3 regions of the Salipaludibacillus sp. CF4.18 genome follow, and region 3 is predicted to be linked to each of the others. Evidence: riboswitches for the same ligand, from Rfam matches in the RefSeq annotation. Region 3 holds a riboswitch; each other region holds the start of a gene.
The links. Region 3 has a riboswitch for thiamine pyrophosphate ahead of ACHABW_RS04750 (thiazole synthase). Riboswitches for the same ligand answer to the same signal wherever they lie in the genome.
Positions count from the first base shown of each region.

Region 1 (3,286 bases), on a different contig from region 3:
AGTTTCCGTAAATAGGTTTGTTGCTGAAATTTCAACGTATCAGTTAAGTAGGTAATTATTTCTGGATTTAGTTCCGGCACTTGTAGTTCTAGCACTTCATGATGGTTCTCAAATACCAACTTCTTGAGTGGTAGGTTTTTAACATGCTCTTCACAACTTTCCGGTACATGAAAGCAGGAATAGTTCAAAGTCATATTAGGATTCTCCTCCTGTTGGTTGTGTGGAGCTGATAAATTGCTCTACTGCTAAGGAACAACCTTTCGCCTCTGCCCCTTCAGCTCTGCCTAATAACGTAAAGCCATTTTCATTCTGGACGCCTATATCCTCAGTTAGAATGCTCATGATTGAATTAAGGTTGGCCAAATCATAATGAACAATGAGACCTTTTTCACCTACTGGTTTCTGTTTCATATGTTCCACATCAACAATAACCGTTCTTACCCAGTGTGGTGCCTTTTTTACCGAAGAAATTGGCTGTTGGTTGAAATAATCATAAAGATTTCGGTCATATATCTGTGAGCTTAATTCTGTCATTCCATACATATTTACTGACATTTCTAAAGGTATATTAAGTAGATTGCACATTTCTTGTTTAAACTCATGTGGATCCATTTCACGCGAACGTCCTTTCGCTCCTCCAGTATCCATCAGTCTGCTTTTAAGAGAAAGATTAAAACAAATCCCTTCTTTTTTACAGTAATCCAATAAATGAATGAATGAAAAAGTTGCACCTATTAATAGAATCGGTTCGTCTGATTGTTCAGCTAATCGAAGTTCTTCAATCAATTTTTCAAGTTGAAATCCGTCTTTAGAGAAAATATATTGACTATTATCAGTACCATACGCTGTTTTGGCAAGGTTTAAATAATGTGCTAAAGATGAATTCGGCATCTCCTCTTTTGGCGGGAAAAGTACAAACATCTTCATTTTTTCAAAATCAGGCATAATGAATGGTTTAAAATGAGCCATCATAGAGTGATTATATATTTGCAAATCACGATGATAATTCTTCCCGCGTTTTTCCGGATTTGTCGTTCCACTCGTCATAAACAGTGCCTCTGTTTTTTCTATTGGAAAGGAAGACAGTGTTGTTAATTTAAATGCATCTATTGCAATAGGTGGGATCTCTGTAAAATGTTTTATCGTCCTTGGTGAAACACGGCGTTTTCTGCAAAATTTGCGAAAAGGCTGATTATGTTCATATTGAAACTGAAAGACTTTTAACGCCATCGTATTAAATTCAACATCCGTTGCTGTTAGTTGATCGATAAATTCTGTCAAGTCTTGTTTTAATTGCAGATAATCCTTAAACAATGTGGACACTCCAATCGATATAAATTTTTGGCATACAAAAAGCCCGCTTCCAAAGAGGTTGCGGGCATCTATTGATAAACTATATGTATTCAAATAGCTCATTAATCTGATGTCCACTTCCCTACGCTATAATTAGTTAGATCAGGTTCAAAGGGTCTTAAAGTTACACTTTAATCTCAGCCAAAACTTTGGCCCCCCCAGTGGCAATTGCTTTATGAAATTTATTTTTAATTCTATAATCATATCAATCTTATCACGGCGTTTATGTTTGTCAACCAATGAGATAGTTCCAACGCACCATCAACATTGGTACAAGAATTAGTATAAAACGCCACTCTTCAATTCATCTTTAATAGTATAAAGTACTATTGAGATAACTGAAGTAGACATTTTGTTTTTCCTCCCTCTAATACGGTAACTGGAATTTTTTTGTTCATTAATACACTCCCTTCCTAATGAAATTCGGGTCTATGATTTGTCTTGCTTTTGTCTGCAACATTTCTCTTTAACGTTATTGTAGAGCCTTTCTTAAAGTTTCAACATTTTTCTCCATTAAGCTAAAGTAATCATCCTCATTTTCAATATTCTCCTCTACTAGTGCAGAAAGATTGTGCAGCCACAACTCCTCTGCACCCACTTGTTCACGAACTGTTTCAGCAATATTTGTTGGAATATTCTGTTCGAACATGACGTAAGTAATATCATTGCTTTCCATAAAACTTATTACTTCTTGAATTTGTTGAATAGTTGGCTCATTTGTGGATGAAAGACCTGAAATAGCTATTTGATTAATGCCATATCGATCTTTCCAATATCCGTAAGCGGCGTGAGAGACAATCATTGTGTCTTGTGTTACTTCATCAACCATGCCTTGAAAATTATCGTCTAACTCTTGCAAATCCAATTTTAGTTCCTCAAAATTTAGGCTGAATTCTTCTTCAGCGTCTGGACGAGCCTCCACTAAAGCATCTTTTATATTCTCTGCAACTTCAATTGCACGGATCGGATCTAACCAAACGTGGGGATCATTTTCACCATGTTCATGGTCGTGGTCGTTATCATTGTTTTCATGCCCATGATCATTATTTACATCATCGTGATCGTTATTCTCATGTCCATTATGCTCATCATCATGACCTCTAATCTCACCAGAGTCTTGTTTGTTATGATTATATTTGATAAGATCTATTCCTTCTGAAGCCGTAATTATTTTCACGTCATGAGAATCCACTGCATCGATAATACTATCCGAAAAGCCTTCATAGTCTGCTCCGTTGTAAATAAATAAATCCGCTTCTGCTAACTCAATCATCTGATTAGCTGTGGGTTCAAACGTATGTACATCTGATCCAACCGGAACTATGTTCTCCACTTCAACATACTCACCACCAATTCGATTTGCAAAATCCTCTAACGGGAATAGCGTTGTCATAATTTCAATGGTTTCAATTGAAACATTTTCTACTTCCTCGTTGTTTGATAAATTTGTGTCCACTTCATTTTCACCACATGCCGATAGAACCGCACTGGTAACAACTAAAGTCGAAATAATAACAGATACTTTTTTCATTCCATTCTCCCACTTTTCTTAATGATTATGATTTGTCTAAACATCTAACGGTGATCTCTTTTCTAATAGATTGTGTTAACTCTTCTGCACCTGCATTATTGCAGCTACTTCCATTACAAATAAGAATGTGATGTTGTGTTTTACTTAAATTCCATGTAGCCACTTTCCTCACTCCCCAGAATATTATTTAGTAAATTCATAGTAACTGCATTCTTTTAAATCGTAATTATTACGTTTTATGATCTTATCTATTTTTTTATTAATTGTCAACTATATCTCGTTAACTTTATTTTCTAAGAAATACGCATAGCTTCTTTTGTTAAATACAGCGTGAGCTTATACTTTATGTAAAAAAAAACGACTGTTTAAGGTCGTTTTCTTTCGTAATTCGTTTAAACTTGT
Region 1 covers NZ_JBIMEV010000041.1:26,353-29,638, reverse strand. Annotated here, with positions in the region: gene ACHABW_RS19245 (acyl-CoA reductase) at 1-194, opposite strand, end outside; gene ACHABW_RS19240 (long-chain fatty acid--CoA ligase) at 196-1,314, opposite strand; TPP riboswitch at 1,416-1,523, opposite strand; gene ACHABW_RS19235 (metal ABC transporter solute-binding protein, Zn/Mn family) at 1,826-2,884, opposite strand; partial or broken gene ACHABW_RS19230 ((2Fe-2S) ferredoxin domain-containing protein) at 2,919-3,047, opposite strand; gene ACHABW_RS19225 (CobW family GTP-binding protein) at 3,277-3,286, opposite strand, start outside.
Region 1: another riboswitch for thiamine pyrophosphate. It lies ahead of ACHABW_RS19240 (long-chain fatty acid--CoA ligase); the one in region 3 lies ahead of ACHABW_RS04750 (thiazole synthase).

Region 2 (3,286 bases), on a different contig from region 3:
GGCCTTGCCAGTTCTTGCAAGCACCCCGCACCTCCATTCGACTGGATCTTTTCCAATGACTTAATAAAAACATCATTTTCGTTCATTATCAAAAAACATAGAGAGACACTCTTCATTTTGCTATTGATTGCCTCTCCTTTTTTTACCGGTACTTCTCCGTCAATACTTCCATCGAAGCACCTTCAGGTTTATAGTACACTTTGACTTGTGAGATAATGCTTTCACTACCGAGTTCAACCATACGATGGTTCATTTTTTCGATAATCGCAAAAAGCTCGGTTAGCTCGCCTTCCATCGTCGTTTCCAGGGGATTCACCTGGTATTTCACACCGGACTTTTCAATCACGTCAATCGCTGCATCTACATAAGGAATTACATCTTCCCCGTTTTTCGTTTTCGGGATAATTTGTATACTGACAAGGGCATTCGCCATTGTAAAACACCTCACTTAGTTTTTAGGTAAAAAGTCATTCGTAAATGCATTCTCAGCATCCAACTCTGTTTCTATTAATTCATTCTCATACATCCAATTAGAATAGTTTTCCCAAATCTCTTGATCTTGTATGCCCCATTTTTCCGCATCATCTTGATACTTAGGCGACAACCAAGCTTGACTGGCTTGAACAAGCTCTGCATCTAAATCAGGTACAGCCTCTATTAGAATATCAGCAGCTTCTTCCGGATTTTCGATTGCATATTCGTACCCTTTAGAAACAGCGGCCATGAATGCTTCGACCGTTTCCGGGTTTTCCTCAATCATGCTTTCGTTCGTTGTAATAACTGGCGTGTAATAATCAAGATCTTCAGAGTAATCAGTCAGATATTGCATATTAAGATCGATATCACGCAATTCTGCTTGGACCCCGTCCCAGGCATAATAAATCCAGGCGAAGTCAACATCACGTTCGATCGCTGTGAAAAAATCAGTGTTTCCCATATTCACAATTTCCAAGTCTTCCACATCAGCGTCTTCTTGTCTCATTAATGAATCGATAACGGCTTCTTCCACAGGGGCACCCCAGCCACCATAGGTTTTTCCAGCATAATCAGCGGGAGAAGTTATATTTTTATCAGCAGGTGAGGCAAATCCAGATGTATTATGCTGAATGACAGCTGCGATAGAAACAATCGGGATATCCTGAATCCGTGCTTCCGTTATCGTTTCCTGGGCACTAATTCCGAAGTCTGATTGACCGGATGCAACAACTTGATCGGCACCGGATTCACCTGGCAAAGAAATCTCTACATCTAATCCTTCTTCTTCAAAATATCCTTCCGCTTGTGCAACGTATAAACCAGTATGGTTCGTGTTTGGCGTCCAATCAAGAACCATTGCGATTTCTTCTAATTCCTCTGTTTGTTGCTCATTTTGCCCATTTGCTTGATTTTCATCACTGACGTTTTCCTCACTGGGCGCTTCATTTGTATTTCCACAAGCCGTCATCACGAATAGTATCGTAAAAATTGAAAATAATTGCTTTTTCATGTAGAATCCCTCCGTTTTTTCTATAAGATGTTTTGTAATAAGGTGTTACTTGAATTCGCTCCCTTACGCTTTTTCAGTTTCTTTTAACATAAAAAGAAAGTGCAAGAAAGCAATTTTCTGTAAGAGGCGGTTCCGAAAAATTTGCCAAGGAACATATTTGTTTTAGTACGCAAAAATGCACCCCAGGCTTAAGCCTAGAGCGCATATATAGTCACATCTAAAATTACATATGTTCCCTACGCTGGTAATTAGCCAGATCAGGTTCTAAGAGTAAGTATCTCACGGATACAATCTCAACCAGCCAACACTGGTCCCCCTACATTGAAAAAAAGCTATTCAATTCATTCTAATTAAGAATCTTCACTTCTTATCTTGCCACAGATCAAAAAATAAAACAAGAGAGAAGGGACGTTTCACTGCTTCCAAAGGAAGCAGTGAAACGTCCCTTCTGTTACCCCTTTAGGATGCCATATATTCCGATTACATCATCATTTACAAATAGAGGTGCCATTTCTACGGCTAATTCAATCCGTTCTCCAGACTTATTGCGAATAGCCACCTCCGTATTTTCAATAAGTCCTTCCTCTGCTTTGATAAAAAGATAGTATAGAAGGTTGGAGTCGATTTCTTCAATAACGAGAGAATTTAATCTAGAACCGCGAAGCTCTCTGATTGAATAACCAGTTAAATTTTCTACAGACTCATTACCGTTTAAAATAATCCCTGATAAATCAAAAGAAAGAATGGCGTCGGGATTATACTGATAAAATGATTGATAGTAGTTTTTGTTTTCTTTTAAAATCTTTTTACAAGAGATATCCATTGTTTGTTCTCCTTATGCGTCAAAAATTCTTAGTAGAGTTACTTTCCGTTTTGATAAAACTTGTACAGGTTACGATGGCGAATGAATTTATGAGATTGATAGGATCCATTTACACGATGTTTTTCGGACCAATATTTATGATAGCGAGAGAGTACCAAACGATAAATTTTCAACATAGTTCCTCCTCTATTTATAGTTCATTAAAACGAACAATATAGGAAACAAATTTCAGAAGTATAAAACGGTAATTATTAATATTTAGCTACAACATCCTAGGTATTTACTATTTTAACAGTTGTTTTCGGCTTATTAAAGGGACGTTTGGTCACATTATATAGAAAAAAACAGTTTTTTTATAATTCTTTTGAACTACAATAGATTATGGAATAAGTATGTTATATACTTGTTTAAAACGTTCTTAATAAAGAAATTTTAAGGTGATATATTGTTAATAAATATCATTTTTTGTTTATATTTGTAGAATAGTAAAGTATAATGTACAAAAGACTATAGAATTCAGTCGGAAAATCACGAAATGATGTATTTTTTTTCTGCTATAAATAAAGAAAAAATCGAATAATCTTATGTAAAGATTAGGGAGGAATTTAGATGGGGAAATGCTTTGGAAAAAAAGAAGAAAAAGACCAAAATAAACTGGAAAGTATGGATCATGATTTATTAATCAAAGCATCTGCCAATAATTATGATGATAATAAGTTTTGGAGCAAGCTCAAATCAGCAGCTGTAAAAATGGGATCTAAACTTGTTTATTACAGCTTGATCCTGTTTTATGCGATGAAGGATCCTAATGTTCCGACAAAGGCGAAACTAACTATCGCAGGAGCATTAGGGTATTTGATCCTGCCGGTCGATGTCATCCCTGATATGATACCAGCTATTGGATTTACCGATGATCTGGCAATTATTGTTTATGCCATTTACCAAGTGGGATCTCACATAGGTGAAGACACGAAAAT
Region 2 covers NZ_JBIMEV010000076.1:10,538-13,823, reverse strand. Annotated here, with positions in the region: gene ACHABW_RS23725 (thiamine-binding protein) at 143-433, opposite strand; gene ACHABW_RS23720 (ABC transporter substrate-binding protein) at 449-1,486, opposite strand; TPP riboswitch at 1,703-1,814, opposite strand; gene ACHABW_RS23715 (PAS domain S-box protein) at 1,938-2,309, opposite strand; gene ACHABW_RS23710 (YkvA family protein) at 2,919-3,286, shown strand, end outside.
Region 2: another riboswitch for thiamine pyrophosphate. It lies ahead of ACHABW_RS23720 (ABC transporter substrate-binding protein); the one in region 3 lies ahead of ACHABW_RS04750 (thiazole synthase).

Region 3 (3,286 bases):
TTACCTTCTCAAGTGTGCCTATTTCTGAATAGATATTAAGTGGTGACTGCATCTTTTTCCTCTCCTTTAGCTAAAACCAGTTGTCTATTTATTTACCCTATCTCTATTTTATCAAATCGCAATAATATTAATAGATTCTCTTTCAACGTTAGTTTTTTGAAGCTCATTTCATTCTGTTAGACTTATAATAAGAATAACATTAAATAGTTTTGCTAAGCGCATGAATGTGAGAATTTATAACGACGGAGGTATAGATCATGAAAAAAAAGCTGGCAATCATCACCGGTGCCAACACCGGCATGGGATTGGCGACGTCTATTGAATTAGCTAAGAAAGGGATACAAGTTGTTATGGTATGCAGGAACCCTGAAAAAGGAAGGGAAGCACTGTCGACAGCAATCGAGCAAAGTGGTTCCAACTACATTTCATTGATGATTTGTGATTTAGGTTCCTTAAAGAGTGTTCGGTCGTTTGCACAACTGTTCCGAGAAACCTTTGACTATCTTGACATCCTCATTAATAATGCCGGTGTTGTTTCGTTAAAAAAGCAATTAACAGAGGATGGTTTTGAATTACAGTTAGGGGTCAATCACTTAGGGCATTTTCTTCTGACAAACGAACTGTTGGACATGATCAAAGAGTCACCGGATGGTCGCATTATCGTATTGTCTTCCGGAGCCCACAAATGGGGTAAATTTGATTTGAATGATCCTTATTTCACCAATGAAAAATATAATGTTATCAAAGGATACGGACGTTCCAAACTAGCAAATATTCTTTTTACAAAAGAACTGGCCAGTCAATTAAAAAACACAAATGTCACGGTTAATGCAGTACATCCAGGTGCCGTTGCGACGAGCCTCGGAGTCGACAGAAAAACGGGCTTCGGAAAAACCGTTCATAAACTGTTAAAACCATTTTTCCAAACACCTGCTGAGGGATCTCGGACTGCAATCTACCTAGCAACAAGCCCTGAAATCAAGGGAATTACCGGAGAATACTTCGAACATAAGAAAAAGATCTCCGCCTCGGAAACCGCACGAGATAAAACTTTGGCAACAGCGTTTTGGAAATGGAGTGAAAACGAAGTTGGTTTGACCGACTATTCGAAAACCATCTAAATTTTCGATGTATATTCTTTAAACAGTAGTAACCGCTTACTAATCTATGTTATGGTAAATATAAGAACTTAATAAGTAATTGCTAGGGGAGCCACCGTGATGTGATGGCTGAGAGGAACAACCGCCGACCCTTTGAACCTGAATTGGTTAATACCAACGTAGGGAAGCATAGATGAACTAAAGTAGAATCTTCTATTATATGTTTATTATGCCCGCCCTAGTTGGCGGGCTTTTTTGCGTTTTCATCCCCTGTACTATTAAGTTCTTGTCTATCTTTTTATTTCAACATTGGAGGAATGAAAAATGAAAGATTCGTTAGTTATTGGTGGAGTAGAATTATCAAGTCGTTTATTTATAGGCACAGGGAAATATGCCGATCATCATCAGATGAAAGAAGCTATCACAACGTCTGAGTCACAAGTAGTGACTGTTGCATTGCGACGTGTTGATATGGATTCTGAAGCAGATAATATTGTGAATGATATACCAGATCACGTTACCTTAATGCCAAACACATCTGGGGCAAGAACCGCGGATGAAGCGATACGCATTGCCCGACTGGCGAAAGCGAGTGGAATGGGTAATTGGATTAAAATTGAAGTGATTTCTGACAGTAAATATTTACTGCCTGATAACCAAGAAACAGTGAAAGCAACCGAGGTTTTAGCAAAGGAAGGCTTTATTGTTTTACCATATATGAGTCCCGATTTAATGGCCGCAAAGCAAATGGAGCAAGCAGGAGCATCTGCCATTATGCCACTAGGCGCGCCTATCGGTTCAAACAAAGGAATTCGAATGAAGGAAATGATACAGATCATGATCGATGAAATCAAGGTTCCTATTGTCGTCGATGCAGGGATTGGTAAACCTTCAGAAGCTGCAGAAGCAATGGAAATGGGTGCTGATGCCGTGCTTGTAAATACTGCAATTGCTACAGCTGATGACCCTATCAACATGGCACATGCTTTTAACTTAGCTGTTCGATCCGGCCGTCTAGGTTATCTTTCAGGACTCGGACCTATTTCAAAGAAAGCCCATGCCTCTTCGCCATTAACAGGATTTCTAGGTTAAGAAAAACGGCATAGCCGTCTTTTATTAAATGCAGCGTGATCTTTAAAGCCACCCCGAGTAGCACCTACGTAGTACGTGTAGGTGCTACTCGATAGGAGGCGAACTTCCCTTGATGCTTGTGGCGTAAAGATAGCTGTCAACTTACAAATTCTTATCTTGTAAGAACAACGCATACCGTTTCTAGAACCTGTCCGATCCTAAAATATATTCAATGAAAAGGTGATTTAATGAGTTTTTATACGAAATTAAAAGAGATTAATACACTTTCTTATGATGAGCTTTTTGAAAACGTCACAAACCGTGATGTTGAAAAAGTTTTGAAAAAAGACCGATTATCCGAACAAGATTTCATGACACTTTTATCCCCTGCAGCAGAAAATTATTTAGAGGAAATGGCACAAAAATCCCATGAAATAACAACACAGCATTTCGGCAAAACTATGCAGTTGTTTCTTCCATTATATTTATCTGATTACTGTGTCAACACATGTAAATATTGTAGTTTTAGTGTCGATAATGATTTCCCTAGAAGACGCCTGTCTATGGAAGAAATTGAACAGGAAGCAAAAATTATAGCGGACATGGGGATTAAACACATCATACTTTTATCCGGTGAATCGAGAATGCATTCATCCAATGCCTATTTAAAGGAAAGCTTGAAAGTACTGAAAAAATACTTCTCTTCAATTGGTTTAGAGATTCAACCGTTGGATACAGAGGAGTATCAAGAATTAGTCGACCACGGTATCGACGGACTAACCGTCTATCAAGAAGTCTACAACGAAGAAATTTATGCTGGTATTCACACGAAAGGTCCGAAGCGAGACTTTAAATATCGCTTGGATACGCCTGAGCGAGGCGCCATTGCCGGAATGCGCTCGGTAAATATCGCGGCACTTCTAGGATTGGACGATTGGCGAAAAGAAAGCTTCATCACCGGTCTCCATGCAGCTTATTTACAAGATAACTATCTAGAAACAGAAGTAGGTGTCTCTTTCCCTAGAATTCGTCCAAATGCTGGTGACTTCCAACCTAAAGTCGATGTGACAGATAAGAATCTTGTTCAAGCCTTGCTTGCTTCACGACTATTTTTA
Region 3 covers NZ_JBIMEV010000004.1:158,558-161,843, forward strand. Annotated here, with positions in the region: gene arcA (arginine deiminase) at 1-52, opposite strand, end outside; gene ACHABW_RS04745 (SDR family oxidoreductase) at 258-1,121, shown strand; TPP riboswitch at 1,196-1,303, shown strand; gene ACHABW_RS04750 (thiazole synthase) at 1,425-2,192, shown strand; gene thiH (2-iminoacetate synthase ThiH) at 2,420-3,286, shown strand, end outside.